DNA from 3 places in the Citrobacter rodentium NBRC 105723 genome. Region 1 is predicted to be linked to each of the others. Evidence: riboswitches for the same ligand, from Rfam matches in the RefSeq annotation. Region 1 holds a riboswitch; each other region holds the start of a gene.

The links. Region 1 has a riboswitch for thiamine pyrophosphate ahead of thiM (hydroxyethylthiazole kinase). Riboswitches for the same ligand answer to the same signal wherever they lie in the genome.
Region 2: another riboswitch for thiamine pyrophosphate. It lies ahead of thiC (phosphomethylpyrimidine synthase ThiC); the one in region 1 lies ahead of thiM (hydroxyethylthiazole kinase).
Region 3: another riboswitch for thiamine pyrophosphate. It lies ahead of thiB (thiamine ABC transporter substrate binding subunit); the one in region 1 lies ahead of thiM (hydroxyethylthiazole kinase).

What each region holds. Positions count from the first base shown of each region.
Region 1 is NZ_CP082833.1:3,249,879-3,260,213, reverse strand. It holds gene thiD (bifunctional hydroxymethylpyrimidine kinase/phosphomethylpyrimidine kinase) at 39-839, opposite strand; gene thiM (hydroxyethylthiazole kinase) at 826-1,623, opposite strand; TPP riboswitch at 1,655-1,752, opposite strand; gene K7R23_RS15295 (RcnB family protein) at 2,034-2,360, shown strand; gene K7R23_RS15290 (fimbrial protein) at 2,402-3,424, opposite strand; gene K7R23_RS15285 (fimbrial biogenesis outer membrane usher protein) at 3,440-5,926, opposite strand; gene K7R23_RS15280 (fimbrial assembly chaperone) at 5,955-6,635, opposite strand; gene yehD (fimbrial protein YehD) at 6,694-7,224, opposite strand; gene apbC (iron-sulfur cluster carrier protein ApbC) at 7,636-8,745, opposite strand; gene metG (methionine--tRNA ligase) at 8,911-10,335, shown strand, end outside.
Region 2 is NZ_CP082833.1:1,647,285-1,657,619, reverse strand. It holds gene zraS (two-component system sensor histidine kinase ZraS) at 1-530, opposite strand, end outside; gene zraP (zinc resistance sensor/chaperone ZraP) at 789-1,223, shown strand; gene K7R23_RS07785 (DUF1481 domain-containing protein) at 1,308-2,006, opposite strand; gene hupA (nucleoid-associated protein HU-alpha) at 2,019-2,291, opposite strand; gene K7R23_RS07775 (YjaG family protein) at 2,478-3,068, opposite strand; gene nfi (deoxyribonuclease V) at 3,110-3,781, opposite strand; gene hemE (uroporphyrinogen decarboxylase) at 3,791-4,855, opposite strand; gene nudC (NAD(+) diphosphatase) at 4,896-5,669, opposite strand; gene K7R23_RS07755 (Rsd/AlgQ family anti-sigma factor) at 5,766-6,254, shown strand; TPP riboswitch at 6,306-6,457, shown strand; gene thiC (phosphomethylpyrimidine synthase ThiC) at 6,545-8,440, shown strand; gene thiE (thiamine phosphate synthase) at 8,440-9,081, shown strand; gene K7R23_RS07740 (HesA/MoeB/ThiF family protein) at 9,068-9,823, shown strand; gene thiS (sulfur carrier protein ThiS) at 9,807-10,007, shown strand; gene thiG (thiazole synthase) at 10,009-10,335, shown strand, end outside.
Region 3 is NZ_CP082833.1:153,336-163,670, reverse strand. It holds gene thiP (thiamine/thiamine pyrophosphate ABC transporter permease ThiP) at 1-418, opposite strand, end outside; gene thiB (thiamine ABC transporter substrate binding subunit) at 394-1,377, opposite strand; TPP riboswitch at 1,409-1,530, opposite strand; gene sgrR (HTH-type transcriptional regulator SgrR) at 1,564-3,219, opposite strand; gene sgrT (glucose uptake inhibitor SgrT) at 3,313-3,435, shown strand; gene K7R23_RS00690 (sugar efflux transporter) at 3,557-4,735, shown strand; gene leuD (3-isopropylmalate dehydratase small subunit) at 4,853-5,458, opposite strand; gene leuC (3-isopropylmalate dehydratase large subunit) at 5,469-6,869, opposite strand; gene leuB (3-isopropylmalate dehydrogenase) at 6,872-7,963, opposite strand; gene leuA (2-isopropylmalate synthase) at 7,963-9,534, opposite strand; gene leuL (leu operon leader peptide) at 9,625-9,711, opposite strand.

The sequences.
Region 1 (10,335 bases):
CGTTTTTCCTGACAGCAACACTTTTGCCAGTATATACGCTACCACCACGCATGGAAATGATGTACCGGGCCGATGCCCGCGCCAACCTCCAGCGTGTCCGCCTGAGCCAGCGCCGCGGAGAGCCACGCTTTCGCCTCCTGCACCGTACCGGCCCAGTCGCCGTGCCGCGGGCGCAACGCCGCCAGCGCGGCAGACAGCGTGCAGCCGGTGCCGTGGGTATTTTTGGTATTCACGCGCACAGCGGTGAAGCGCTGTTCGCCTGCCGGGGTAAAGAGCCAGTCCGGGCTTTGGTCATCGTCGAGATGGCCGCCTTTCATCAGCACCGCGCCGCAGCCTGATGCCAGCAGCGCCCGCCCCTGCTCCAGCATCTCTCTCTCGGTACGGGCGTGTGGGCACTCCAGTAGCGCCGCCGCTTCCGGCAGGTTCGGCGTGATCAGCGACACCTGCGGCAGCAGACGCGTGCGCAGCGTGGCTACCGCCGAAGGCGACAACAGCGGATCGCCGCTTTTCGCCAGCATGACGGTGTCCAGCACGACATTCTGTACCTGGTGGCGCTGCAGCCTTTCGGCGACCGCTTCCACGATATCCGTTTCCGCCAGCATCCCAATCTTGGTGGTATCAATGCGGACGTCACTGAACACGGAGTCCAGCTGGGCGGCGACAAAATCCGGCGCAATACGATACACCGACTGTACGCCACGCGTATTCTGCGCCACCAGCGCGGTGATGACGGAGCAGCCGTATGCGCCGAGCGCCGAGAACGTTTTCAGATCGGCCTGAATACCTGCGCCGCCGCTGGGGTCGGTGCCGGCGATCGTTAACGCATTAATCCGTTTCATGCTTCACCTCCGTCCCCAGCAGATAAAGCGCATCAATGAACGCCGGAAGAAAACTGCCCGGCCCCTGACAGCTTTCCGTCGCACGCTGCCCCGCCAGCTTCATCCAGCAACAGGCGGAGGCGATATTCTCGATTTTGTTGCCTGGCAGCGCGCAGGCGGCAGCAACCACCGCCGAAAGCGCGCTGCCGGTGCCAACAACACGGGTCATAAGCGGATCACCGCCCGCTACGGTAAGAACGCGCTCGCCGTCCGTCACGTAGTCCACTTCCCCCGTAACGACGATGATAGCGTCGGTGCGGGCAGCCAGCTGCCGCGCCGCCGGTAACGCGGCTGCGGCGGCATCGGTGGTATCAACGCCCCGACCACCCGCCGTCACGCCAGCCAGGGCCATAATTTCCGAAGCATTGCCGCGAATAGCGGCGGGTTTTAACGCCAGCAGTGCCAGACAAAAGCGACGGCGAAAGTCGAGCGCGCCCACGGCGACCGGGTCAAGCGCCCAGGGCGTATTGACGCTGTTCGCCTGCTCAACCGCGCCTCGCATCGCCATTGCGCGCGCTTCAGTCAGCGTACCTACGTTGATCAGCAGCGCGCTGGCAACCGACGCGAACTGTCGCGCCTCGTCGGGCTCAATAACCATTGCCGGAGAAGCGCCGAGCGCCAGCAGCGTATTTGCCGTAAAGCTCTGCACCACATCATTCGTCATACAGTGGATTAAGGGGGAAAGGGTTCGAAACTGTTGCAAAGTGCGCACGGCAAGCGTGCGATTGAGCAGGTCAGGCTGCATAGTTAAGCTCCTGCCCGCGCGAAGAAGGGACACGGGCAGTGTCTGACTTCCCTACGCTGGCATTATCCAGATCAGGTGGTACGGGTATTTCTCAGCCTTCAATAAAGAAGGGCACCCCGAGTCATTTTGCGGCAGATCAGTGTATGCCGCCGTCACATGGCGATAATACCCCTCCCGGCCCTGATTTGTAACCCTTTTCCCGGCACGCGTTTCTCCCTCTGGCTCACCTTCGGTAAGCCTGCCTGGGGAAACCGGCATCGGATAAGGTCACGCAGGCAGACAATGAGCGGCATTTACATTCTTTACGATTTTCCGGGGAATCTAACAAAGCTCCGCTTGTCAGTTATAATGACTGCCGGAAAAGATACGCGACTATCGTGATAATCCTAACCTGTGGAGAACGTCGAAGTATGAAAAAAAGTTTGCTGATGGGCGCATTACTGCTCGCCTCCAGCGCGGTCTGGGCCGTACCCGCAACAACCGTCGCCGCAAAGGGGATTGATCAATATGAACTCAGCAGTTTCGTGGCTGACTTTACCCACTTCAAACCGGGCGATACCGTCCCGGAACTGTACCGTACCGACGAATACAACATTAAGCAGTGGAAACTGCGCAACCTGCCCGCACCGGATGCCGGTACGCACTGGACCTATATGGGCGGCGCCTACGTGCTGATTAACGATACTGACGGCAAGATTATCAAGGCCTATGACGGTGAGATTTTTTATCATCGCTGACCAGATGCGCACTTTCGGTAAGGAGAGTGCGCGCATTCATATCAGTTGTAAGAAACGACGATTAACGCTTTGGATTGCAAAGCGCCAGCGTGGATTTTTGCCGGATCGATAACATAGTAAGTCGCAAACACAGGTATGGTTTCTACTGAATTTAATACGCTGCCTTTGCTATAGCTCTTAAACTGGCTTTTCAGCGCCGCGCCTCGGTTTATCTTCAGCAGGTTACGATTTGCATCTCTCAGGATAAAACCCACGCCATTATCCGTTTCGGGCCGGAGAACCGACTCATTTTCATCCCACAGCAGATCGCTGCGCAGATGAACGTTTATCTGCCGGGATGCCAGCGCTGCATTGCGTACCTGATTTTTACAGTCCAGAATAATATCTCCCTGTCTGGAAAACTCGCTGACCTCGCCTTTTTTCCGCAGCCTTGCGATGGGAACAGGATCCAGCGTGATGGTGAGATTCTGCGGCGCGCAGGTTGTCTCCTTGCGGTTGTAATTTATCGTTAAGTTAGCCTTATATACGCCCTGACCATTTAATGAAGCCAGCACGCCGGCGATACATTCTCTTTTCCAGTTGCAGCTCAGATATTTCGCCGCAATCAACAACCAGTCAACAAAACTTCTCTGATTCGTTGCGCCCGACATGACTGCTATGTTTTCGATATTCACCGAGTAACCGCCATGTGCTGAAACAGTCACCGCCTCCAGGGAGTTTGTTTCCGAAATAGTGACTTTATACGGAGCTTCAATTATTCCATTTTTATTGCGCATACTAATGGCCGCATCGGACTGCCATTCCACCTTTACTTTTAACCTGACGTTATCGCCTGGCCCCATGCCAATGATATATTCAGAAGTCTCTAATTTAGTCACCACGTCGCTATTCGTACAGTGAGTATCGGTAAACGCATTCGCAATATTAACGACCTCCTCTCCTCCCAGCATTAAACTGTCGGACTGAATAGTATAATCCCTGGTATTGGTTATGGTCGCGCTACATGCCCCATAGCCAGCCTGCGAAAACAGTGACATCAATATTAACAATAACAGTCTTTTCATCGCGCCGCCTGAATATTACCGACAAATATAAACGTTATTCTCATCTATCTGTTTATCAAAAGTGATATGACAGAAAAGCCCTTGCTGTTTATCAGTGGCGACTTTTACCGCTGCGGGTACGTCTTCAGTACGAATAAATACCCGACTGCCCTGTCCCACCAGCCCGACATTATTTCCGTGCTCATCCTCGACTTCATAGCCAAAGGTCAGCGGTTCGCCATTTTGCCGCCGAGCCTGGAAATAAAACGGTTTCCTTTTTTCCGTTTCGAATTCAACCAGCACCACGGCTCCGCGGTAGGGAACGGTGATTTTGCGGTTTCCCAACAGGCCAACGTGGCTGTCGCTATCTGAAACGTCAAGCGAGATAAAATTTTGCCGGTACGGCGTCAGCGCTTCATAGACGGCATACCCTTTGGCGCTGGTGCGCAAATAAGGCCGCCCCTGCACCGTCGCGTCTTTCAGCTGCGGCGCTTTGATAATCGCGATCGTATCATTAAGACGAGGAGCTAAATGCACGCCGTCAGCCCATGCCACCAGACCGCCCTGAATATTTCCGCCCACCTGATGATATTTATCCGACTGACTGTAACTGCCTGCGATCGTCGCCAACGGCGCGTTCCAGGTTATCGTCCCCCCTGCCGTCGTCTGATGCTCCTGCCGTTGGTGGCTCAGGTTAGTATTGTAAGTAAACTGGTCGCGATTGCCGAAGGTGCCGCTCAGGCTGGTGTTATTCGACTCATACCCGTCATCATTAAAGGTCGTGGAATTGGCAAGATGGCTATCGCGGCTTCTCCCGGACGCACTTTCTCCCCATGCTAACGGGAGCGAAAAATAGAGGTTAAGGCGTTTATCATCCCGGTTATCGCTGTCATAGGTTTGGGTCGCCGATAAGGTAATACTCAGGCGCTGCCAGGAGTTGCTGTAACTTAACTGATAGTCTTTGCCGCTCCCGCCACGCCCCCAGTAATCGCGCCACAAGGCGCTGGTAGTAAAAAATCCCCATCCCTCGGCTAATGTCTGATTGATATTGAGAGAAAAGGTATTTTTACGACCAAAGTCGTGTTCATAATAATCAGCAATATCATATATATCATCATCTTCACGATGATAACTATCGCGATTATTTGCCCAGACATGATCGTTAAAGGTGCGATAATTACGGGAGGTGTAGCGATAGGCAGCCAGAGAAAAATGGGTAGCCGATTGCGGCAGATATTTATTCCAGGCAAGCTGATAGCTGTGTCCGTCAAAAACATCGCCATTTTCCTGCTTGCTATGCGATTGTGTACCATCAAACGAAATCGCTCCCACGGGGGTATTCCATCCGGACCCTAAAGTAAAAGAACGATAATCGCTGGCTACCATCGTGCCGCCATATAGCGTCAACAGATTATTCACGCCGTACTGGTAGCTTGTCTGGAAAAAATCGGTTTGCTGCGATGCGCCTTCAATATCGCTTTGTCCAATGACAAACTCATATTTCGCGACGCCCGTTTGTACCATATTGGGCACAGAAGAATAGGGAACGATAAAGCGGGAAACCGCGCCATCCGCCTCCTGAACGCTGACGTCCAGATCGGCGCCACCCCCGGCAAGCTGGAGATCGTCAAATACAAAAGGGCCTGGCGGCACCTCTTTCTGATAGACAATAAAACCATTTTGTTCAATCGTCACCAGCGCGTTACTTTGCGCCACGCCGCGCACAACCGGAGCGAAATTCTGTTTTGAATGCGGCAACATCTGCATATCCCGCCAGAATCGCAGCCCGCGAAAACGGACCGTATCAAACATATCCCCGCTGCTGTACTGCACGCCTGCGCGCAGTGTTCCCAGCACTGCCGGGAAATCCCGCTCCAGGTACAGAGTGTTGCTCCGCCACTTGCCGTTTGAATGCGCGCTTTGCGCAAAATTCGCATTAGAATGTAACTGCCAGCCGAGCAGATTGAGCCCGCTGACAAAATTCGCATAGCTATTACTCTCACTATCGTCGTTTTGATAATGGCTATAATATTCGCTGGCATAGTAAGAGGTATAAAAAGCGTTAATGCCGCGATCCCACGTCTCCGGCGGCGAATAGCCAGCTTCATATTCCGTAACATAGGCCTGGGGTACATTCAGGTAGAGGTTAAAAGTGGCGGTATCGTAAATTACGCTGCCTTCGCGTACTACGTTTTTCAATGGAATACATTGATCGCGCTGTTGTTCTACAGGAGCATGATATTTTATTCCCAGACTGGCAATCAGATCTTCGTTCACGCAGGTATCATCAGGATTTTCCTGTACATCAATTTCCCATGTTCCGCGCCACTCTTTATTGACATAAACATCCATCTCGTAAAGCCCGGCCATCGGTTTGTTGCTATCTATCTGGTAACGGGAAACTTTCTGCCCTTTCAATCCGCCAGTCATAAAATGCGTATCAAACGTTTCCTCTTCAGCTCTGGCTGACGAAATGAGTAATGCGGCAAGAATTGACAACGTGATAGTATTTATCTTTTCCATTATCTGTCCTTAGATTCTCTTCCCGCACTCAATTCGCTGCTGTAAGGCTTTCGCTGATATAGTTGCCTGAATCGTCAATCAGCGTCACGGTATAGTGGCTGACGGCTACCGTTGTGGTTAGCGTTTGTGTCGTCCACGGCGCCAGTAACAGCGTTGCCTTATTCAACTTATGGCCTGCTTTCACTTCCGGTAGCGTGATCCAGTTCGCGGAGTTATTTATTACCGTTACGCCGCCCTGCGTTCGGACTAACTGCAAACGCGTAAAGCTGGTTTTATCCACCTTCGGCACGCCCTGGGGTCGATAAATTAATTTAATCCGGTTTTGCAGGGCAAATTTAATGACGTTTTTATCTTTGCTGCCGTCTGAATTAGGCGGAATATCCAGCACGTTGAGATAGAACAAACTCTCGCGATCGCGGGGTAAGTGATGAGCCAGTTGTTTTATCTTTAACTGCTGGCCGGAGTTTGCCGCAATCTTTATCACCGGCGGCGTCAGAATAAAAGGCACATCAATTTTTTCTGGCGGCAGGCTGGTATCTCCGTCGTCAATCCATGACTGGATAAGCGAGCTGCGCTTATCATCATTCATTAACTGCACGGTAATGTCTTTTTTCTGCGCAGGATAAATAATACGCGTACCGTAAATATATACGCCGCTCCACGCTGGCAACGCGGCGCACGCCAGACATAATGCAATCAGCCTTTTCACAGGAAACACCTCAAAACATGAACGGGCGGCGCAAAGGCTGGCCGCCCAACAAAGGTTCTTAGTCGGTTAATACGGTCATGGTCAGTACAGACTCAACGGCGCCGGCCTTTACATTATTGGCGGCGACCGCATAACGGGCAGAAAATTTCAGGGTATATACGCCATCGACCCCCTCTTCTGGCTTAAGGGCTAAAACTCCCGCCGCATCTGGCGTCACCTGCCTGCCGTTAAGATAAACGGCAAATCCCGCACCATTATCCTCGCTATTGTTTTTGGTAATATTATTTGCCACGAATTGAGAGCTGTTAAAGCTAATACGCGGATTATCATTCTTTGAACATTTTACTTTTAGCATGACTTCTGGACTGGTGTAGCCCGAATAAACTTGCCCGGCAATTAAACCGGCAAACCGATCGACCCCAACCTTTGATAATTCAATGGTGGCGCTTTTATCGCCCTGAAAAGTACAGGAAGTACCAACAATTTCCCCGTTAATTTTTAATTCGCCCATATCTTCATCAGCAGCATACGCTCCTGCGCTCATAAAAATAGCGGACAGCACTGCAGCAGCGATAACAGAATTTTTCATGACTTATCCTTTGTAAAAATATTTCCCGTGTATTCGGCGTGAAACCGATGGAGCGGGAATTTACACGCCTGACACGTTAACGCAATGTGAACGCGTTGTTTTGTTGATTTAAAACAATTTACATCGCGCAATATAATTGCAACAAATAAATAGACCTTAAAGATATTTTTAGAATTAATTAATTAACGTTACTTATCAAAGGACTAATATAAAGATAACGAATGAAAATATATGAATCATTCATTAAAATGATTAATTTTAAGCAGAAGAATTTTCAGAGATGGCGCGCAATAATAATTGATACAATGAATATTTAACGACTTTCAGGAGGGATTATGCGCTTTATATATTCATCGCATTAATATTAAACTAATGCGATGAATCCGTTTCAGCGTTGGCAATCAGTGGTGCTTACACCGCGCGAAAGGCAATCTCGCCAGGGATGACTTCACCCTGCCAGTAGAGCTGCGCGGCAACCCGTCCCGCAAGCGTACGGTACATAGCCGTAAACTCGCTCTCCGGACGGCTGGTTACCGTCGGCGTACCGCGATCGAGATCTTCACGCAGGCTGATGTGCAGCGGCATCTGGCCTAACAGCTGGGTGTGATACTGTTCAGCCAGTTTCTCTGCCCCACCGGTGCCGAAGATTGGCTCATGATGACCACAGTTGCTGCAGATATGCATACTCATGTTCTCGACGATACCCAGCACCGGCACCTCGACTTTTTCGAACATCACAATGCCTTTTTTGGCGTCGATCAGCGCAATATCCTGCGGCGTGGTCACCACCACGGCGCCGGTGACCGGAATGTTCTGCGCCAGCGTCAGTTGAATGTCCCCGGTTCCCGGCGGCATATCCAGCACCAGATAATCCAGATCCGGCCACAGCGTCTCCTGCAGCATCTGCATCAGCGCCTTACTGGCCATCGGGCCGCGCCAGACCATCGCATTATCATCGGTCACCAGATAGCCAATCGAGTTGGTCGCCAGACCGTGTGACATAATCGGCGCCATATGGGTGCCATCCGGCGAGGTAGGACGCTGGTTCTCGGCGCCCAGCATGGTCGGAATCGACGGGCCATAAATATCGGCATCAAGAATCCCGACTTTCGCCCCTTCCGCCGCCAGCGCCAGCGCGAGGTTTACCGCGGTGGAGGACTTGCCGACGCCGCCCTTACCGGAACTGACCGCGATAATGTTCTTCACGCCGTTCACGCCCGGCTGATTTTTCACCCGCTTCAGCGTTGCGATGTTATGCGACAACTTCCAGTCGATCGCTTTCGCGCCGGTGATGCGCAGCAGATCGGCGCTACATTGCTCTTTAAGCTCCTCAAAGGCGCTGTTCCAGACAAACGGCATGACCAGCTCAACGTGCAGCGTATCATCCATCCAGGCGACATGATGCAGCGCCTTCAGGGTGGTGAGGTTATGCTTCAAAGTGGGGTGCTGAAAATTCGCCAGCGTCCCGGCGACCATCGCGCGCAGAGTCTCTGGTGATTTGGCCTGGGATTGTTCGTTCATCCCGACTCCTTTTTGTTGTTCTGAAAAGTACAAGTTTAGCGACCTAGTGTACTCCAGCGGTAATGATTATTCATTTATGGTTTGATGCCCTTAATTCTTGGCGTAGTTATTCCCTTTCAGGTAACATCAAAACCCCCTTTTAACTGAGAAGAAGTAATACCCACTATGACTCAAGTCGCGAAGAAAATTCTGGTAACGTGCGCGCTGCCGTACGCCAACGGCTCAATCCACCTCGGCCATATGCTGGAGCACATCCAGGCTGATGTCTGGGTCCGTTACCAGCGAATGCGCGGCCATGAGGTTAACTTCATCTGCGCCGACGACGCCCACGGCACGCCGATCATGCTGAAGGCGCAGCAGCTTAGCGTTACCCCGGAGCAGATGATTGGCGAGATGAGTCAGGAGCACCAGACCGATTTCGCCGGGTTCAATATCAGCTATGACAACTACCACTCCACGCACAGCGAGGAGAATCGCGAGCTGTCGGCGCTTATCTATAGCCGTCTGAAAGAGAACGGCTTTATTAAAAACCGCACCATCTCTCAGCTTTACGATCCGGAAAAAGGCATGTTCCTGCCGGATCGTTTTGTGAAAGGCACCTGCCCGAAATGTAAATCGGCTGACCAGTACGGCGACAACTGCGAAGTGTGCGGCGCGACCTACAGCCCGACCGAACTGATCGAACCGAAGTCGGTGGTTTCCGGCGCGACGCCGGTGATGCGCGACTCCGAACACTTCTTCTTCGACCTGCCCTCCTTCAGTGAAATGCTGCAGGCGTGGACCCGCAGCGGCGCGTTGCAGGAGCAGGTCGCGAATAAAATGCAGGAGTGGTTTGAGTCCGGCCTGCAACAGTGGGACATCTCCCGCGACGCGCCATACTTTGGTTTCGAAATTCCCGACGCGCCGGGCAAATATTTCTACGTCTGGCTGGATGCGCCGATCGGTTATATGGGTTCTTTCAAGAACCTGTGCGACAAGCGTGGCGACACCGCAAGCTTCGACGAATACTGGAAGAAAGACTCCAGCGCCGAGCTGTATCACTTTATCGGTAAAGACATCGTCTACTTCCACAGCCTGTTCTGGCCGGCCATGCTGGAAGGCAGCAACTTCCGTAAGCCGACCAACCTGTTCGTTCACGGCTACGTGACGGTGAACGGCGCCAAGATGTCCAAGTCTCGCGGCACCTTTATCAAGGCCAGCACCTGGCTGAACCACTTCGACGCGGACAGCCTGCGCTATTACTACACCGCTAAGCTCTCTTCGCGCATCGACGATATTGACCTGAACCTGGAAGATTTTGTCCAGCGCGTTAACGCCGACATCGTCAACAAAGTCGTCAACCTGGCCTCGCGCAACGCCGGGTTTATCAATAAGCGTTTCGACGGCGTGCTGGCGGCTGAGCTGGCTGACCCTGAGCTGTATAAAACCTTCACAGATGCGGCCACGGTCATTGGCGAAGCGTGGGAAAGCCGCGAATTTGGTAAAGCCATTCGCGAAATTATGGCGCTGGCCGACCAGGCGAACCGCTACGTCGATGAGCAGGCGCCGTGGGTAGTGGCGAAACAGGAAGGCCGCGACGCCGACCTGCAG
Region 2 (10,335 bases), 1.6 Mb from region 1:
GAAGGCGTGTTTGCATCGTCACTCTCACAACGCGGCATCACTCCCATACCGTGCCTGCCTGACGCATGCAGCGGCTGGAACTGGCGGTAAATTTCCAGCGCCGGAACATCCTGCCCGCGCTCATCCATCGCTTCCGCAGGACGCCAGCGCATTTCCTCGCCGGGACGCAGTCGTTGCATCTCATCTGCCGCATAGAGTTTCCGTCCCGCCTGCGCAGGATCGCTGTGCATCAGGATAGTCCCCTGCACATCCGTCACCGCAAACCATAGCACGCCAGGCTGTCCCGCCATCTCTTCCAGCAGCGTTTGCTGTTGGCGATGATGCATGCGCATTCCCATCCCGACGCGCGAGCCGGATTCCAGCGCGCGTATCAGCACGTCGCCCTTTTCCACCAGGGTCTGGCGCGCGGCATCGCTTTCCCGGCCATAATCGCGGATCACCACCACAGCAAACAGCCCGACCAGCATCAGCATGGCGGCAGGCAAGATGCCACTGAGCCATTTCGCAACGGTATCCTTATGGTGTCGCATACTCTCCTTCGCCTTTCCCCTTACTTTGTGTACGCCTTTGCAGCAGGAATCATGCCACTTTTTGCTGCCGTTAACCCTGTCCTGCCACGCAAACCGCGACGCCGGACGAGTAAAAATGACTCGCCGCGTTCATCCGGCGGGTCATTTTTACTCGCTTTTGTCGGAGCCTCCCTCCCCTGACCCGCGCTACACGCGGTGCCGGTGTCTGGCACGGAAGATGCAATACCGAAAGCGAAACCACCTACAGGAGGATAAATGATGAAACGGAACAATAAAGCTGGCCTGACGCTGATAGCGTTCTCTCTGATGGCATTCGCCGCCAGCCCGGCGCTGGCGCGTCATCACTGGGGCAATGGCGACGGTATGGGGCCGCACTACGCCAGCCCGCTTACCGCCGAACAGCAGACGGCGATGCAGAAAATCCATGATGATTACTACAACCAGACCAGCGCCCTGCGCCAGCAGCTGATGTCCAAACGCTACGAGTATAACGCCCTGCTCTCAACCAACGCCCCGGACAGCGCGAAAATCAACGCGGTAGCGAAAGAGATGGCGTCGTTAAACCAGTCGCTGGATGAGCTACGGGTAAAACGTGATGTGGCGATGGCGCAGGCGGGCATAACGCGCGGCACAGACATGGGTTACGGCGGCTGCGGCGGGCGTGGCGGTCATCGGGGAATGGGACACTGGTAGCAACGTCGCCTGATGGCGCTACGCTTATCAGTCCTGGAGACAGTAGCGTTACCTTATCCGGCCTACAGATCTATCCAGCCGACGTTAAAACGTTTTCTCCGTCGGCTGCCAGCGGCAGAAATCGGAATTCGCCACCAGCAACAGCTGTGAGCCTTCGGGCGCTTCCAGCCACGCCACGCTCACGTCCATTGACGAATGGCGCTGGCGGCGCGCGATGTGGTTCATCGCCCACGCGTCTAAATCAGGCTTCAACGTTTCACCTTCGCAGGTGGTTATCGTGCCTTCGGCGCCGTGCCAGCGCCCCTGTCGCAGCACCACGCGTCCCAGGCGCAGCGCGTCGCTGGTCTGGCGGATTTGTTCGGCGCGATAGCGGTATAAGGCGATTTGATCGTTTGAAAGCTGCTGCTTATGGCCTTCGACTTCGCGCTGCATAAAGCTCAGTTCGCCACGATCGTCAAACCGCACGCGGATATGCTCCGGCGGCTTGCTATAAATATTGAGTTCAATCAGAGAGAACGTTTCGCCCTGCCAGCGATATTCGCTGGTTGTGGTGTTGCCGTCGTTACGCCACGGGCTGAACACCGAAAGTAAGTGCACGCCATCCGCGTCGTCTTTACGCCAGATGCGCACTGCGCCCTGGTCGTCAGCGAAGCCGCTGGCGGTAAAAGGCGGCAGAGAAGCGTTATGGCTACAGGCTGTCAGCAACAGCGCGCCCGCCAGCGTCAGCGCACGACGCCAGACAGACAAAAGGGGCGAAACCGCCCCTTCGTTAAAACTGTTCACAGCCACGCGGTCTTATTTAACTGCGTCTTTCAGTGCTTTACCAGAAACAAACGCCGGTACGTTAGCTGCGGCGATTTTGATCTCTTTACCAGTCTGCGGGTTGCGGCCAGTGCGCTCAGCACGGTGGTTCACTTTGAAGGTACCGAAACCAACCAGTTGTACAGCATCGCCTTCTTTCAGAGACTCAGTAATAGCAGCCAGAGTGGATTCCAGAGCAGCTTTAGCCTGGGTTTTGGACAGTTCTGCTTTGTCTGCAATTACATCAATCAGTTGAGTCTTGTTCATAAGTTATCCTTACAATGTGTTTATCGCTTGCTAAGCATCGAGTGCGACGGAAATGCCAGAAAAGCACTCTCCTGCATACACGCACCGATAGCCACTTTTTTTCGCCCCCCAAATGTAGACCAGACGGGGGGCGGAAGGGAAGCCTTCAGGTACGACAATTCAGAAGTTAAATCACGTTTTCGTGTCTTATTGCTGAAAATTTATACCGATATTACTCTCGCCAGCCTCACGCAGGTCTGCCCTGAGCCCTTTTATCAATTCAATGTCGCGTTCTTCGCAGTCGGCTAAAAGCCGGAATATTTCCCACTGAATATCCCATTCCTGCTCTACCGCCGGGTTCTCTTTAAGCTCTTCATCGCTCATTTCCCGACCCGCCTGGGTCATCTCCAGCATCGCCACCGTAGTAATAGACGTCTTACTGACTTCAACAGCGTGCGACAGCGTTTCACCGCTCAGACGAGAATGCACCAGTTCACTTAACGCCACGCAGGCATCAATTGCCGGATAAACGCCGTACAGATCGTAGTCGTCGGCAACCGGGATCGCCTCTTCGAATTTCTCAAGCTGGCTGTCGAAATTCACCTTCGCATCTTTGACCGTCAGCGTCTCCCAGATAAGGTCGAGAATCCGCCGGTACACCTGACCATCACCGAACCCCGTCTGCTTGCAGAACATGGCATAGTTTGGGTACATACGTTCGCACAGACAGGCCATAAAGGTGACGTGCTGCCAGCTTTCGAGGCGTTCCAGACGCAGATGAATCGGGTTTTGTAACATGATGAAATCTCGAATCGAAAATTAGCCGCAGTGTACATCAATCAGGGCTGAATTTCCTGCCATCGCGTGAAGGCCGGACGCCCGGACGCCACGGCATCCGCCCAACGCGTCGGCTCCGGCAGGCGGTAGCCTTTCATGCAGCGCTGCACCCACGCCAGCGCGCTGTCCAGCCCGACGCGATGCCCCGTCGCCACAAACAGCGGGTTACAACGCGCTTTACTGCGCCACACCCAGGCCAGCTGTTCGCCTTTGTCCATCAGCGGCGCCAGCGCGCCTGGCTCGGCAGAGAGCGGCTCAAACTTGCCGCACAGGCGTTTTTTCGCCACGCCAATGGTCGGCACATCCACCAGCAGTCCGAAATGGCTGGCGACGCCAAGCCGACGCGGATGCGAAATGCCATGCCCGTCGACAAACAGCAGATCGGGTTTTTGCGACAGCTGTTCCCACGCCGCCAGCAGCGCGGGATATTCACGAAACGAGAGAAAGCCGGGGATATAGGGCATGGTCGTGGCGATACGCGCCACTTTGTATTCAATAAGTTCAAGAGAGGGATATTTCAGCAGAACCATTGCCGCTCGCGTCACCTCTCCTCCCTGCTCAAAGCCAACGTCTGCGCCGGCGATCAGATCCGGCGGATCCCGGTCAAACCGATCCTCGCGGATCACGGATGAGGCCAGTTCAAGTTGTTGAGCGCGTAGCGACGCGAGATCCATATTTTCTCCTTAGCGGTGATATTGCGCGGACAGTCGGTGCACCGCCTCCACAAAAGCGCCGGCGTGTTCCGGCGGCACATCCTGGTGGATGCCGTGACCGAGGTTAAAGACGTGGCCTTCGCCTTCGCCGAAAGCAGAAAGTATAGTCGCCACTTCTTCTTCAATGCGCGCTGGCGGCGCATAAAGCATCGACGGGTCCATATTGCCCTGCAGGGCGACCTTATGCCCGACGCGACGGCGCGCGTCGGCAATATCGGTAGTCCAGTCCAGCCCCAGCGCGTCGCAGCCGGTTTCCGCCATCGCCTCCAGCCACTGACCGCCGCCTTTGGTAAACAGCGTCACCGGCACGCGGCGACCGTCGTTTTCACGCAGCAGGCCATCGACAATTTTGTGCATGTAATACAGCGAAAACTGCTGATAATCGCGCCCGGTAAGCACGCCGCCCCAGGTATCGAAAATCATCACCGACTGCGCGCCCGCTTTGATCTGCGCATTGAGATACAGCGTGACGCTTTTCGCCAGCTTATCGAGCAGGGCGTGCAGGGTATGCGGATCGGCATACATCATCTTTTTGATCACGGTAAAGGCTTTGCTGCTGCCGCCTTCCACCATGTAGGTCGCCAGCGTCCATGGGCTGCCGGAAAAGCCGATCAGCGGCACCTCGCCCTTCAGTTCACGGCGGATAGTGCGCACGGCGTTCATCACATAGCCCAGCTCGTCTTCCGGATCGGGAACGGGGAGTTTGTCAACGTCCGCCCTGCAGGCGACCGGAGAGGTGAAACGTGGGCCTTCTCCGGCTTCAAAGTACAGGCCAAGGCCCATCGCATCCGGAATGGTCAGGATGTCTGAAAAGAGGATCGCCGCATCAAGCGGATAGCGGCGCAGCGGCTGGAGCGTCACTTCGCAGGCCAGTTCGGCATTTTTGCACAGCGACATAAAATCGCCAGCCTGGGCGCGGGTGGCTTTATACTCCGGTAAATAGCGGCCCGCCTGGCGCATCATCCATACCGGGGTGACATCAACGGGCTGGCGCAGCAGCGCACGCAGATAACGATCGTTTTTCAGTTCGGTCATTTTGCAGTTCCTTATTGCGTCAGTCCGTCAGTTTATCATGTCATTCATATTCAGCCCGACATATTGCCACCGTATCTTCGATCAGCCGCCGCGCGACGGTGCCTGGCGGCGGCAGGAGCGGTAAATCATCGTAGCGATACCAGTCCGCTTCCAGCAGCTCTTTCGGGTCGATGACAATGTCGCCGCTGTCGTATTCCGCCATAAACGCGGTCATCAGCGACATAGGGAACGGCCACGGCTGAGAGGTCACATAGCGCAGGTTTTTCACTTTAATCCCGCTCTCCTCCATCACTTCACGGGCGACGGCCTGCTCCAGAGTTTCGCCAACTTCCACAAAGCCGGCGAGAACGGTATGGATGCCATTACGATGGCGGGTATGCTGCGCGAGCAGAATGGCGTCATCGCGCCGAATGGCGACAATGATGCAGGGGGCGATTTGCGGATAGTAGCGTTCGCGGCAGTGGCTGCACAGCATCGCCCACTCGGTTTTACTCGGGTGCATGGGATGCCCGCAGTAGCCGCAAAATTTATGCGAACGGTAAAATTCCGCCAGCTGTACGCCCCTTCCCGCCAGCTGAAACAATCCGGCGTCCCGATCGATCACCTGACGGACCGATCCCATATCGTGGCGACGCTGCTGTTGCACCAGCCAGACCGGCTCGCCTTCCCACTCGCCAATGCGTAATGCGCGTTGACCCACAAGATCGAAATTTGCCGCATCGCCGTGTGGCAATTCTCCACAGGGCAACCATAATTTTTGTTCATGACTGACGATCCACCAGCCGTGATCTAATTTTTCAATTATACGATCCATAGCTCTTGCACTACCTTTGCATCACTGGCATGTTGTTAACATTATTTTTACAATCTCTGAGTAAGCCGTTTTTTATCTACACTTGCGGAGACAATCATGCTAAACCAGCTGGAAAACCTGACGGAGCGCGTCGGCGGGAGTAACAAACTGGTCGATCGCTGGCTACACGTGCGTAAGCATCTGCTTGTGGCTTACTATAATCTGGTTGGCATTACGCCTGGCAAAGAATCCTACATGCAGCTGAATGAGAAAGCGCTGGATGATTTTTGTCAGAGTCTGGTCGACTATCTTTCCGCCGGACACTTCAGTATTTATGAACGTATTTTGCATAAATTGGAAGGGAATGGTCAGCTTTTAAACGCAACCAAAATCTGGCCGCAGCTGGAAGCCAACACCCAGCAGATTATGGACTACTACGATTCCACCCTTGAAACCGCCATCGATCACGACAATTGCTATGAGTTCCAGCAGGCGCTGTCGGATATCGGCGAAGCGCTGGAAGCGCGTTTCGTTCTTGAGGATAAGCTGATCATGCTGGTCTTTGATGCCATGCATGAGCAGGCCAGAATTAAACGCCCTGCTTGAATTCTGCGCAATTAACGAGTAGGTTACAAACGTCCCCTCGCTGGAGGGGACATCATCTTGTCGGAGTGCCTGCATTCCACAAACGCATTCGCGATGCCTCAGGGTAACGCGAAGGCGATGTGGGAAAGGCTGAGACCGTTAATTCGGGATCCGCGGAACCTGATCAGGTTAAGACCTGCGAAGGGAACAAGAGTAATTCTGCTTTATGCCCCTGCCCTTACGGGCGGCGCACGTCCATTACTCCATCCGTCGTCTGACAAGCCACGTCCTTAATTTTTTTGGAATGAGCTATGTCTACCACACCATTAACCCGCCGCGAACAGCGCGCTCAGGCCCAGCATTTTATCGATACGCTGGAAGGCACCGCTTTCCCCAATTCAAAACGCATTTACCTCACCGGTTCGCAACCGGATATCCGCGTCCCGATGCGGGAGATCCAGCTTAGCCCGACGCTTATCGGCGGCAGCAAAGAGCATCCGCAGTTCGAAGCGAACGAAGCCGTGCCGGTATACGACACGTCCGGCCCCTACGGCGACCCGGAAATTGCCATCAACGTGCAGCAGGGTCTGGCGAAGCTGCGCCAGCCGTGGATTGAGGCGCGTAATGACAGCGAAGAACTCAGCGTTCGCAGCTCCGCTTATACAAAAGAGCGCCTGGCGGATGACGGCCTCGATGCGCTGCGCTTTACCGGCCTGCTGACGCCAAAGCGCGCTAAATCCGGGCGTCGGGTCACGCAGTTGCATTATGCCCGCCAGGGCATCATCACTCCGGAGATGGAGTTTATCGCCATCCGCGAAAACATGGGGCGCGAGCGCATTCGCAGCGAAGTGCTACGCCACCAGCATCCGGGCGAAGGATTTGGCGCCCGCCTGCCGGAAAATATCACCCCGGAATTTGTCCGTGATGAAGTGGCCGCCGGTCGCGCCATTATCCCCGCCAATATCAACCATCCTGAGTCGGAACCGATGATTATTGGCCGCAATTTTCTGGTCAAAGTGAATGCCAATATCGGTAACTCGGCGGTGACCTCTTCCATTGAAGAGGAGGTGGAAAAGCTGGTGTGGTCAACGCGCTGGGGGGCGGATACGGTGATGGATCTCTCCACCGGGCGCTATATCCACGAAACCCGCGAGTGGATCCTGCGTAACAGCCCGGTGCCGATTGGCACCGTACCGATCTACCAGGCGCTGGAGAAGGTAAACGGCGTCGCCGAAAACCTCACCTGGGAAGCCTTCCGCGATACGCTGCTGGAGCAGGCCGAACAGGGGGTGGATTATTTCACCATCCATGCGGGCGTGCTGCTGCGCTACGTGCCGATGACCGCCAGACGGCTGACCGGTATCGTCTCGCGCGGCGGTTCAATCATGGCGAAATGGTGCCTCTCTCACCATAAAGAGAACTTTCTGTATGAGCACTTCCGCGAAATTTGCGAAATCTGCGCCGCCTACGACGTCTCGCTGTCGCTGGGCGATGGCCTGCGCCCCGGCTCCATTCAGGATGCCAACGACGAGGCGCAGTTCGCCGAGCTGCATACGCTGGGCGAACTGACCAGAATCGCCTGGGAATATGACGTACAGGTGATGATTGAGGGGCCGGGACACGTGCCGATGCAGATGATCCGCCGCAACATGACCGAGGAACTGGAGCACTGTCATGAAGCGCCGTTCTATACGCTTGGACCGCTAACCACCGATATCGCGCCGGGCTACGACCATTTCACCTCTGGCATTGGCGCGGCGATGATCGGCTGGTTCGGCTGCGCGATGCTCTGCTACGTCACGCCGAAAGAACATCTCGGCCTGCCCAACAAAGAGGATGTAAAGCAGGGGCTGATTACCTACAAAATCGCCGCCCACGCCGCCGATCTGGCCAAAGGCCATCCCGGCGCGCAAATTCGCGATAACGCGATGTCGAAAGCGCGCTTTGAATTCCGCTGGGAAGATCAGTTTAACCTCGCCCTCGACCCGTTTACCGCTCGCGCGTACCACGATGAAACGCTGCCGCAGGAGTCCGGCAAAGTGGCGCACTTCTGCTCAATGTGCGGACCAAAATTCTGCTCAATGAAAATCAGCCAGGAGGTTCGCGATTACGCCGCCGCGCAGAGTATCGAAGTGGGAATGGCGGATATGTCGGAGAACTTCCGCGCCAGGGGCGGCGAAATTTATCTGCGTAAGGAGGAAGCGTGATGTATCAGCCCGATTTTCCTTCCGTCCCTTTTCGTCTGGGGCTGTATCCGGTAGTCGACAGCGTCGCGTGGATTGAACGTCTGCTGGAGGCTGGCGTGCGGACAATTCAGTTGCGCATTAAGGATAAGCGCGATGAGGAAGTAGAGGCCGACGTTGTGGCGGCAATTGAGCTGGGTCGTCGCTATGACGCCCGGCTGTTTATCAACGACTACTGGCGGCTGGCGATCAGGCACTGCGCTTACGGCATACATCTGGGCCAGGAAGATCTGCAATCCACCGATCTGAAAGCGATTCAGGCGGCGGGCCTGCGTCTCGGCGTCTCTACCCATGATGATATGGAAATTGACGTGGCGCTTGCCGCACGTCCTTCGTATATCGCACTGGGTCACGTCTTTCCCACGCAAACCAAGCAGATGCCTTCCGCGCCGCAGGGTCTGGAACAGCTGGCGCGGCATATTGAACGTCTGGCCGATTACCCTACCGTCGCCATCGGCGGCATTAGCCTGGAGCGCGCGCCCGCAGTGCTCTCTACCGGCGTTGGCAGCATTGCGGTGGTCAGCGCCATCACCCGGGTCGCGGACTGGCGCACCGCGACGGCGCAGTTACTCGACTTAGCAGGAGCGGGTGATGAACGATCGTGACTTTATGCGCTACAGCCGACAAATCCTGCTCGGCGACATTGCTATTGAGGGACAACAGGCGCTGCTGGAAAGCCGGGCGCTGATTATCGGCCTGGGCGGTTTAGGTTCGCCAACTGCGCTGTATCTGGCGGCCGCTGGCGTTGGAACGCTGGTGCTGGCGGACGATGACGCGGTACACATCAGCAATCTGCAGCGGCAAATTTTGTTCACCACCGAGGATCTCGCCCGGCCCAAATCGCAGGCCGCGCAACAGCGGCTGTCGCGACTCAATCCGCAGATCGAACTGGTGGCGTTACCGCAGCGGCTTAACGGTGATGCGCTCAACCAGGCGGTAGCCCAGGCGGACGTGGTGCTCGACTGTACCGACAATATGGCGACGCGGCAGGAAATTAACGCCGTCTGCGTGGCACATAATACGCCGTTGATTACCGCCAGCGCGGTCGGTTTCGGCGGACAATTGATGGTGCTGACGCCGCCCTGGGAGCAGGGCTGTTACCGCTGTCTGTGGCCGGACGACAGCGAACCGGAGCGCAATTGTCGCACCGCAGGCGTACTCGGCCCGGTGGTTGGGGTGATGGGCACACTGCAGGCGCTGGAGGCGATCAAATTGCTCAGCGGCATTGAAACGCCCGCCGGCGAACTGCGCCTGTTTGACGGCAAAACCAGCCAGTGGCGCACGCTGGCATTACGTCGCGCCACTGGCTGCCCGGTCTGCGGAGGTCAACATGCGAATCCTGTTTAATGATGAACCGTTGCAGTGTGCAGACGGGCTGTCGGTAGCGGAACTGTTGACGCAGTTGAATCAGCTCAAACCGGGCGCCGCGCTGGCGCTGAACCAGCAGATCCTCCCGCGCGAGCAGTGGGAACGACAAAACGTGCAGGAAGGCGATCAGATCCTGCTTTTTCAGGTTATTGCAGGGGGTTGAGATGTTACGTATTGCCGATAAAACGTTTGATTCACATCTGTTCACCGGCACGGGCAAGTTCGCCTCATCGCAGCTGATGATTGACGCCATCCGCGCGTCGGGCAGCCAGCTGGTGACGCTGGCGATGAAGCGCGTGGATTTACGCCAGCATAGCGACGCCATTCTGGCGCCGCTGATTGAGGCCGGGGTGACGCTGCTGCCCAACACCTCCGGGGCGAAAACGGCGGAAGAGGCGATCTTCGCCGCCCAACTGGCGCGTGAGGCGCTGGGAACTCACTGGCTGAAGCTGGAGATCCATCCCGACGCCCGTTGGCTGTTGCCGGACCCG
Region 3 (10,335 bases), 2.2 Mb from region 1:
GTAAACCATAAGGAGAGAAGGTCCATTCCAGGCCAAAAGCCTGCCAGAGCGAAGCCAGCCAGCCCTGACGACCATAAACGCTGAGAATGCCAAACACCGCCACCAGCACCGGCAGGATCAGAGTCATGGCGCACAGGCGCAGCAGCGCCAGGCGACCAGGAAAGCGGCGGCGGTAGAGGGCGCGGGCGAGGAAAATCGCCGGTACGACCGACAGCAGGGCGGATAAAAACGCCTGCCAGAAGGAGAAGCGCACCACGTGCCACAGGTAGTCGTCCTGCCAGAGCGACCGCCATTCCCCCTGCGGCGCGTTGAGCCACAGCGCCAGAAACGCCGCCAGCGCCACCGCTGTCATCAGCGCGGCGGCGGTGAGTCCGGGAAGCAGCCAGCCGGGAATTAACGGCTGACGGCGCGTTGCCATTCGCTAATCCAGGCCTGACGCTGGGCCGCGACTTCCGCCGACGTAAATTGCAGCGTGGTGGTGGGTTTGGTCAACTGTTCGAAACCGGCGGGCAACGGGGTAGCGGTGACCGGATACATCCAGTTGCCGGTCGGAATCGTCTTCTGGAACGCGGGCTTGAGAATAAAGCGCAGGAATCTGCTCGCCAGTTCAGGCTGCTTGCTGGCTACGGTGCGCGCCGCCACTTCCACCTGCACATAGTGCCCTTCGCTGAAATTCGCCGCCGCGTACTGCTCTTTTTTCTCTTCGATGAGGTGATACGCCGGAGAGGTGGTATAGCTCAGCACCAGATCGCCTTCCCCTTTCAGGAACAGGCCATAGGCTTCGCTCCAGCCTTTCGTAACGGTCACCGTTTTCGCCGCCAGTTTTTGCCAGGCTTCAGGTGCTTTATCGCCATACACCTTTTTCATCCACAGCATCAGCCCCAGGCCCGGCGTACTGGTGCGCGGATCCTCATAGATAACGCGCCACTTTTGCGGGCTTTCTACCAGCTCTTTAAGGCTGCTGGGCGGATTTTTCAGCTTCGTTTTATCATAGACGAAGGCGAACCAGCCGTAGTCGTAGGGGATAAAAGTATCGTTATTCCAGTTGAAGGGGACGTTTACGGCGTCGGTGTGGATAGGCGTTTTGGCAAACAGCCCGGTCTGCGTCGCGGCCTCCAGCAGATTGTTGTCCAGCCCCAGCACCACGTCAGCTTTGCTGTTTTTCCCTTCCATCCGCAGACGGTTGAGCAGTGAAACGCCATCTTCCAGCGCCACGTATTTCAGTTCGCAATCGCAGTCAGCCTCGAACGCTTTTTTGACCGCCGGGCCGGGGCCCCAGTCGGCGGCGAAGGAGTCGTAGGTGTAAACGGTGAGCACGGGTTTGGCGAAAACGGGCACTGCGCACAGGAGCAGCAGGGAAAGGCATTTTTTTAACACTTTGCACCTCATAATGTGGGTGGCAAAGGACTTGAGAAGCGGTCTCAAATCCCTTCGCCGGCGTTATCCGGATCAGGTTCGACGGGTATGTTCTCAGCCCATACCTTTCTGCAAAGGAGAAAGACATGTTTATTAGCACCCCGTTGAGGACGGCGTTAGTGTAATGATTTTGTTGCTAAGCAGCAATCACGGGTCCGGCGGCGCAAACCATGCCGATTTAAAGTCGAACCAGCCGAGGGTATTCATGCGCAGCCCGCGCATACTGCGCTGTCCCTCAATGATCAGCCAGTGGTGGATCAACGGGACGATCGCTTTACTGGCGAGTAGCTGCTGGCACCACGCCGCCAGATTCATCTCGCCGGTACGCCAGCGGGCGGCGTCCGCCTGCCAGTCCAGCGGAATACAGTGTTGCAGCAGCGGAACTTCGCACAGGTAGGCGAACAGCGAGAAATCGAGCGGCAGGGTGAAGTTGGCGCTGTTCAGCCAGATATCGCTTTCAACATCTCCGGCGTGCCAGCGATCGTAGTCGATCTCCTGAATGTCCAGCTTCACCTGATGTTCCGCCAGCAATTTGCTCATGATCCGCGCGATAATCTGGTGCTCAATATGATCGCGGTAGAAGGTCAGGGTGAGGGTTTCCAGCCCGGCGGGCTTTTCGCCGTGGCCCGGACGGGCGTGATGCCAGCGGGGCAACAGGCCATAGGCGGGAAACCAGTGGCGCTGGTAGTGCTCGTTAGCATAGTAGAGTAGATTACTCGGCGACAGAATGCGGCTGACCCACTCTCTGACCGCCTGATTTGCGCCGCGATGGGTACGGGCGTCGAACAGCAGATAGTAACAGCCTTCTTCCAGTCGACTCTCAATCGCCTTTTCATCGTCAGTCGGCCCTTTCAGCGTCAGGGCGCCGGTTCGCTCGTCGCAGATATCCGGCAGCACCCAGACGTTAACTTCATCGATCAGAGCCCGATAGCCAAAAAAATCCTCAAAAGCATGGATTTTTAACTGGTTACGCGTATTACGCATTACCGCATAGGGGCCGGTGCCGATCGGCTGGCTGGCGAAGTTGTTCAGCGTTTCCCATTCGCGCGGCAGTATCATCGCCGGAACCTGCGCCAGCAGCAGCGGAAGCCAGCGGTCGGGCTGTGAGAGATGAATATCCAGCGTCCACGGCGTCGGCGAGACGATGTGCGCGATATGCGAATAGAGCGGCAGATCGTTAATGCGCCTCAGCGAAGCGATAACGTCCTCCATCTCCAGCTCGCGCCCGTGATGAAAGTGAATCCCCGGACGCAGAAAAAAGCGCCAGTGCAAAGGGGAAATTTGCTGCCAGTGATGGGCGATATCGGCTTCCAGTTCCCCATTTTCCTCATTTACGCGGGTCAGGGCGCTGAAGATTTGCCGGGCGATATGCGTCTCCGAACGCCGCAGCGCCGTGCCCGGCAGCAGGTTTTGCAGAGGACGATAATAGAGGACGCGCAGGATGTGACGGCCCTGGCGAAAGCTGCGTCCAAGATGCGAAATCAGCATCTGGCGTACCGCCGTCTTGTCGCCCACCAGCTGTACCAGCTGATCGATCCGATCCTGTTCCAGCAGATCTTCCGCACGCTGCTGCTGGAGCGCCAGCCCGGTATACAGGAAGGTCAGGCGCGATCGCTTGCCGCGCCCGACCTCCGCTTCCCACGTCAGCCAGCCGCGCGCCTGCATGGTATTGAGCAGCGTGCGCATATGGCGACGGGAGCAGTTCAGCAATTCCGCCAGCTCATTCAGGGTCGTGTCCTGTGTTTTACCGTCGCAGCACTGCCATAAACGGATGAACTGTTGTTGCAAGCGGCCTGAGGACATAAAAGGGGAACTCCTGCGGAAAACTCAGCCATTTTATTATCCCTATATTAGGCCAATAATAACTTCCGATGAAGCACAATGAAGGGGTGATCAATGCGCCAGTTCTATCTGAAATATTTTACCGCGACAGAAAGATTGTCCTGGTTGGCTTGCCTGAGCGCGCCGCAGCGCTTAAAAATACTGGAAGAACTGATGCAGTGGGAGGTGAAAACCTGACTCCGGATAGGCAGACATCATGTGTGACTGAGTATTGGTGCAGGCTATAGCCTCGATTCACCGCGCCAGCAGGTATTATCTGCTGGCTTTTTTCGTATTGGCTGCGCGCAAGGGATTTCTTATGCTCTGGATCATGACGATGGGACGACGTCTCAACGGTGTTTACGCGGCATTTATGCTGGTCGCATTTATGATGGGTATCGCGGGCGCGCTGCAGGCGCCGACGCTCAGCCTGTTTCTTAGCCGTGAAGTGGGGGCGCAGCCGTTCTGGGTCGGGCTGTTTTATACCGTTAACGCCATCGCCGGGATCGGCGTGAGCCTCGCGCTGGCAAAACGCTCCGACAGTCAGGGCGACCGGCGTAAGCTGATTATGTTCTGCTGCCTGATGGCCATCGGCAACGCCTTGCTGTTCGCGTTTAACCGTCACTACCTGACGCTGATTACCTGCGGCGTACTGCTGGCGTCGCTGGCGAACACCGCGATGCCGCAGCTGTTTGCGCTGGCGAGGGAGTATGCCGACAGCTCGGCGCGTGAAGTGGTCATGTTCAGCTCGGTAATGCGCGCGCAGCTGTCGCTGGCCTGGGTGATCGGCCCGCCGCTGGCGTTTATGCTGGCGCTGAATTACGGCTTCACGGTGATGTTTTCTATCGCCGCCGTGATTTTTGTCCTGAGCTTACTTTTGATCGCTTTTACCCTGCCGTCGGTGGCGCGGGTCGAACAACCGGCCGACGTGCCGGTCACCCGTGTCAGCGGCTGGCAGGATAAAAACGTCCGGATGCTGTTTATCGCCTCCACGCTGATGTGGACCTGCAATACCATGTACATCATTGATATGCCGCTGTGGATTAGCGCTGAGCTGGGGCTGCCGGATAAGCTTGCCGGGATCCTGATGGGCACCGCGGCAGGGCTGGAGATCCCGACGATGATTGTGGCGGGATTTTATGTCAAACGCTTCGGCAAGCGGCGAATGATGGTTGCCGCGGTGGCCGCGGGCGTACTGTTCTATGCTGGGCTGATTTTCTTTCACAGCCATTCCGCGCTGCTGATCCTGCAACTGTTCAATGCGGTGTTCATCGGGATTATCGCCGGGATCGGGATGCTCTGGTTTCAGGATCTGATGCCGGGCAGGGCGGGATCGGCGACCACGCTGTTCACCAACAGTATTTCGACCGGCGTGATTCTCGCTGGCGTGATTCAGGGGGCGGTTGCGCAGAGCTACGGGCATTTTGCCGTTTACTGGGTGATTGCGGCGATCTCGCTGGTGGCGCTGGTAATGACCGGACGGGTAAAGGATGTATAAAAAAGCCGGAGGGTATCCGGCATATTTCGCCTGATGGCGCTTCGCTTATCAAGCCTACGGGGTACAAGCTGCAGGCCGGATAAGACGCTTACGCGTCGCCATCCGGCATTCTGAACATCAGCGCATAAACGCCGGCTGTTTCTCCTCGTAAGCGGCAATCGCCGCTTCGTGCTGTAACGTCAGGCCGATGCTGTCCAGGCCGTTCAGCATACAGTGGCGGCGGAAGGCATCAATGCTGAAGCTGTACGTTTTCTCGCCTGCTTTAATCACCTGCGCTTCCAGATCGACTTCAAACTGAATCCCCGGATTCGCCTGCACCAGTTTAAACAGCTCATCGACCTCTTCATCACTCAGCTTGACCGGCAGCAGCTGGTTGTTAAAGCTGTTGCCGTAGAAGATGTCGGCGAAGCTCGGGGCAATCACCACTTTGAAGCCATAGTCGGTCAGCGCCCACGGCGCGTGTTCGCGAGACGAACCGCAGCCGAAGTTTTCCCGCGCCAGCAGAATAGAGGCGCCCTGATATTCCGGGAAGTTCAATACGAATTCCGGATTTGGCTGTTCGCCTTTATCGTCGAGAAAACGCCAGTCGTTGAACAGGTGTGCGCCGAAACCGGTACGGGTAACCTTCTGCAAAAACTGCTTCGGGATAATGGCGTCAGTATCGACGTTGGCGGCATCCAGCGGGACAACCAGGCCGGTGTGTTGGGTAAATTTCTCTGCCATGGTGGTCTCCTTATTTAATGCTGCGAATGTCGGCGAAATGGCCGGTAACGGCGGCAGCGGCGGCCATTGCCGGACTGACCAGATGGGTACGCCCGCCGCGGCCCTGACGGCCTTCAAAGTTGCGGTTGCTGGTAGACGCGCAGCGTTCACCTGGATTCAGGCGATCGTTGTTCATCGCCAGGCACATCGAGCACCCCGGCAGACGCCATTCGAAACCGGCTTCAATGAAGATCTTATCCAGACCTTCCGCTTCCGCCTGCGCCTTCACTGGTCCGGAGCCGGGCACCACCAGCGCCTGCACGCCCGGGGCTACTTTGCGTCCTTTCGCCACTTCGGCGGCGGCGCGCAAATCTTCAATGCGCGAGTTGGTGCAGGAGCCGATAAACACTTTATCAATCGCCACTTCGGTTAACGGTACGCCCGGCTTCAGCCCCATATAGGCCAGCGCTTTTTCAGCGCTTGCCCGTTCAACCGGATCGGTAAAGGAGGCCGGATCGGGGATGTTGTCGGCCACAGAAATGACCTGTCCCGGATTGGTGCCCCAGGTGACCTGCGGCGCGATCTCTTCCGCCTGTAAGGTGACGACCGTGTCGAAGCGGGCGTCAGGATCGGTTTGCAGTGTTTTCCAGTACGCAACCGCATCGTCAAAATCTTTGCCTTTCGGCGCGTGCAGGCGACCTTTCACATAGTTGAAGGTGGTTTCATCCGGGGCCACTAAGCCCGCTTTGGCGCCCATCTCAATCGCCATGTTGCACAAGGTCATTCGACCTTCCATGCTCAGGGCGCGGATCGCCTCGCCGCAGAACTCCACGACGTGGCCGGTGCCGCCGGCGCTGCCGGTTTTACCGATGATCGCCAGCACGATATCTTTTGCCGTAATGCCCGGCGCGGCGGTGCCGTTAACTTCGATCTTCATGGTTCTGGCGCGACCCTGCTTCAGGGTCTGGGTCGCCAGCACATGCTCCACTTCCGAAGTGCCGATACCAAACGCTAATGCGCCAAACGCGCCGTGGGTGGCGGTATGCGAGTCGCCGCAGACGATGGTCATGCCCGGCAGGGTGACGCCCTGTTCCGGTCCCATTACGTGAACGATGCCCTGATACGGGTGGTTCAGATCGTACAGCTCAACGCCGAACTCTTTACAGTTTTTGATCAGTTCCTGCATCTGGATACGCGCCATCTCGCCGGAGGCATTGATATCTTTGGTCTGCGTCGAGACGTTATGATCCATCGTGGCGAAGGTTTTACCCGGCTGACGAACCGGGCGACCGTGGGCGCGCAGGCCGTCGAACGCCTGTGGAGAGGTCACTTCATGCACCAGATGGCGGTCGATATACAGCAGCGGGGTTTCATTCTGCGCCTCGTACACCACGTGCGCATCAAACAACTTTTCGTATAACGTTTTCGCCATGATTACACCCCTTCTGCGACATAGCGGGCAATGATGTCGCCCATTTCATCGGTACCGACAGCGGCCGCGCCACGGGCTAAATCACCGGTGCGGATGCCTTCTTCTAATGCGCGGTTAACGGCGCGCTCAATAGCGGATGCCGCTTCATCGGCATCGAGGCTATAGCGCAGCAGCAGCGCCAGCGACAAAATTTGCGCAATCGGGTTGGCGATATTTTTTCCGGCGATATCCGGCGCGGAACCGCCAGCCGGTTCATACAGGCCGAAGCCCTGCTCGTTGAGGCTGGCGGAGGGCAGCATCCCCATCGAACCGGTGATCATCGCGCACTCGTCTGACAGAATGTCGCCAAACAGGTTGGAGCACAGCAGGACGTCAAATTGCGACGGATCTTTGATCAGCTGCATGGTGGCGTTATCAATGTACATATGCGCCAGCTCAACGTCCGGATAGGCTTTGGCGACCTCATTGACGATCTCGCGCCACAGAATCGAGGTTTGCAGTACGTTTGCTTTGTCGATGGAGGTGACTTTACGGCGGCGCTTACGCGCCGACTCAAAGGCGATGCGCGCGATACGTTCGATTTCAAAACGGTGATACACCTCGGTGTCATACGCCTTTTCATACTGTCCGCTACCTTCGCGGCCTTTCGGCTGGCCGAAGTAGATGCCGCCGGTCAGTTCGCGCACGCAGAGGATGTCGAAGCCGCTGGCAGCGATGTCGGCGCGCAGCGGGCAGAACGCTTCCAGGCCCTGATACAGTTTCGCCGGACGCAGGTTGCTGAATAATTTGAAGTGCTTACGCAGCGGCAGCAGCGCGCCGCGCTCAGGCTGCTGGTCTGGCGGCAGATGCTCCCATTTCGGGCCGCCCACTGAGCCGAACAGCACCGCGTCGGCCTGTTCGCAGCCTTCGACGGTCGCCTTCGGCAGCGGCTCGCCGTGATTGTCGATAGCCGCGCCGCCCACATCGTAGCGGCTGGTGGTAATGCGCATATCAAAGCGATTGCGCACCGCTTCCATGACCTTCAGGGCTTGCTCCATCACTTCCGGACCAATCCCGTCGCCCGGCAAAACAGCAATATGGTAATTCTTCGACATCACACGGTTTCCTTGTTTTTCTCGTTGTTCTGCGCTTTACGCTGCAACTCTTTCTCAACTTCTGCGGCGCGCCAGATATTGTTCAGCACATGCACCATCGCTTTGGCGGATGACTCAACAATGTCTGTGGCCAGGCCGACGCCGTGGAAGCGGCGGCCGTTATAGTTCGCGACAATATCCACCTGGCCCAGCGCATCCTTACCGTGCCCTTTGGCGGAGAGGCTGTATTTCACCAGCTCGATATCGTAGTCGGTGATACGGTTGATAGCCTGATAAATGGCATCCACCGGGCCGTTGCCGTTCGCCGCTTCCGCTTTCACCTCATCACCGCAGGCCAGTTTGACCGAGGCGGTCGCGATAGCATTAGAGCCGGACTGCACGCTGAAATAATCCAGACGGAAATGCTCGGGTTCTTCCTGCTGTTTATTAATAAACGCCAGCGCTTCCAGATCGTAATCGAACACCTGGCCTTTTTTATCCGCCAGCTTCAGGAAGGCGTCGTACAGGTCGTCCAGATTGTATTCGCTTTCTTTATAACCCATCTCGTCCATGCGGTGTTTCACCGCCGCGCGTCCGGAACGGGACGTCAGGTTCAGCTGTACCTGATTCAGGCCGATGGATTCCGGCGTCATGATTTCGTAGTTTTCCCGGTTTTTCAGCACGCCGTCCTGGTGGATGCCGGAGGAGTGGGCGAAGGCGCCGCTGCCGACAATCGCTTTGTTCGCCGGAATCGGCATGTTGCAGATCTGGCTGACCAGCTGGCTGGTGCGCCAGATTTCCTGGTGATTGATGCGCGTCTGCACGTTCAGAATATCCTGGCGGACTTTAATCGCCATGATCACCTCTTCCAGCGAGCAGTTACCGGCGCGTTCGCCGATGCCGTTCATTGCCCCTTCCACCTGGCGCGCGCCTGCGTGGACCGCCGCTAAAGCATTGCCCACGCCCAGCCCTAAATCGTCGTGGGTGTGGACAGAGATGATGGCTTTATCGATATTCGGTACTCGTTCATACAGGCCGGAAATGATTCCGCCAAATTCGAACGGCATGGTGTAACCGACGGTATCGGGGATATTGATGGTTTTCGCACCGGCATTTATCGCCGCTTCGACCACCCGCGCCAGGTCGGCGATAGGGGTACGCCCGGCGTCTTCGCATGAGAACTCCACGTCATCGGTGTAATTACGCGCACGCTTAACCATATAGATGGCGCGTTCGATAACTTCATCCAGCGTGCTGCGTAATTTGGTGGCGATGTGCATGGGCGAGGTGGCGATAAAGGTATGAATTCGGAAGGCGTCGGCGTCTTTCAGCGACTCTGCCGCAACGTCGATATCGTTTTCCACGCAGCGGGCTAAGGCACACACCCGGCTGTTTTTAACCTGGCGGGCGATGGTCTGCACCGACTCAAAGTCGCCCGGCGACGAAACCGGAAAGCCGACCTCCATAACGTCGACGCCCATACGCTCAAGGGCCAGCGCAATCTGCAGTTTTTCTTTCACACTCAGGCTTGCCTGTAACGCCTGTTCCCCGTCGCGTAAAGTGGTATCGAAAATAATGACTTGCTGGCTCATGGTTTAGGTCCTTTGTCTTTAGAGCGCCTTGCTTCGGGCATAAAAAAACCCGCGCAGCGGCGCGGGTTTTTTTATCTGACTGTCGTCGACTTAATGCTGAATGCCGTTCACCAGTCTACCGCGCACCGAAAATGCGTTTAGTAGTAGTAGACCGTTGAAGCGGGTAATACGGATCATTAAGTTCAACTCCAGGCGAATGCGATATGCTTTTAGTGGTACTGGATACGCAGACCGATGTCAACCCCATCCGCAAAAAACAGCGCGCCCGAGGGAAGTAAATGCGTCAGTGACTTTAGCTAATTGTGCTGAAATTTACCCGTAATTGCAGATGAAACAGCGGAATGGCGTTTACAGTTTTCATCATTTGTCATACTTAAGCATATTTTTTATCAATCATTATAACAAAAATTGTACAGAGCAGAGATGAAATATATCTTGTATCTCTATGATTTTAATGTATTTATAACGCGTATGAATTATTTTATGTTTTCTAAAATTGTGCTATTGATAAGCTAAAGTTAAGATATTTACATTAAGCAATATAAACATTTAATTAATACTTAAAGTATTATTCATAAAATGTATGATTGTCTATTTGTCCTGGTTATGTTTATATTACTTACGACACTGAAAGTTAGTAATTTACCGTGCTGTAAAGAATGCCACATCGCTCTGGTGTTTTTTATTGGTATTTTGTTTCTGCGCCTTTATGTTTTCTGAATTTTAATCTCTACCCTTTTTCTTATTTTATATACATGATAAATCATATTTTCTGAGATTATTTCTCTATATTTCGGCAAG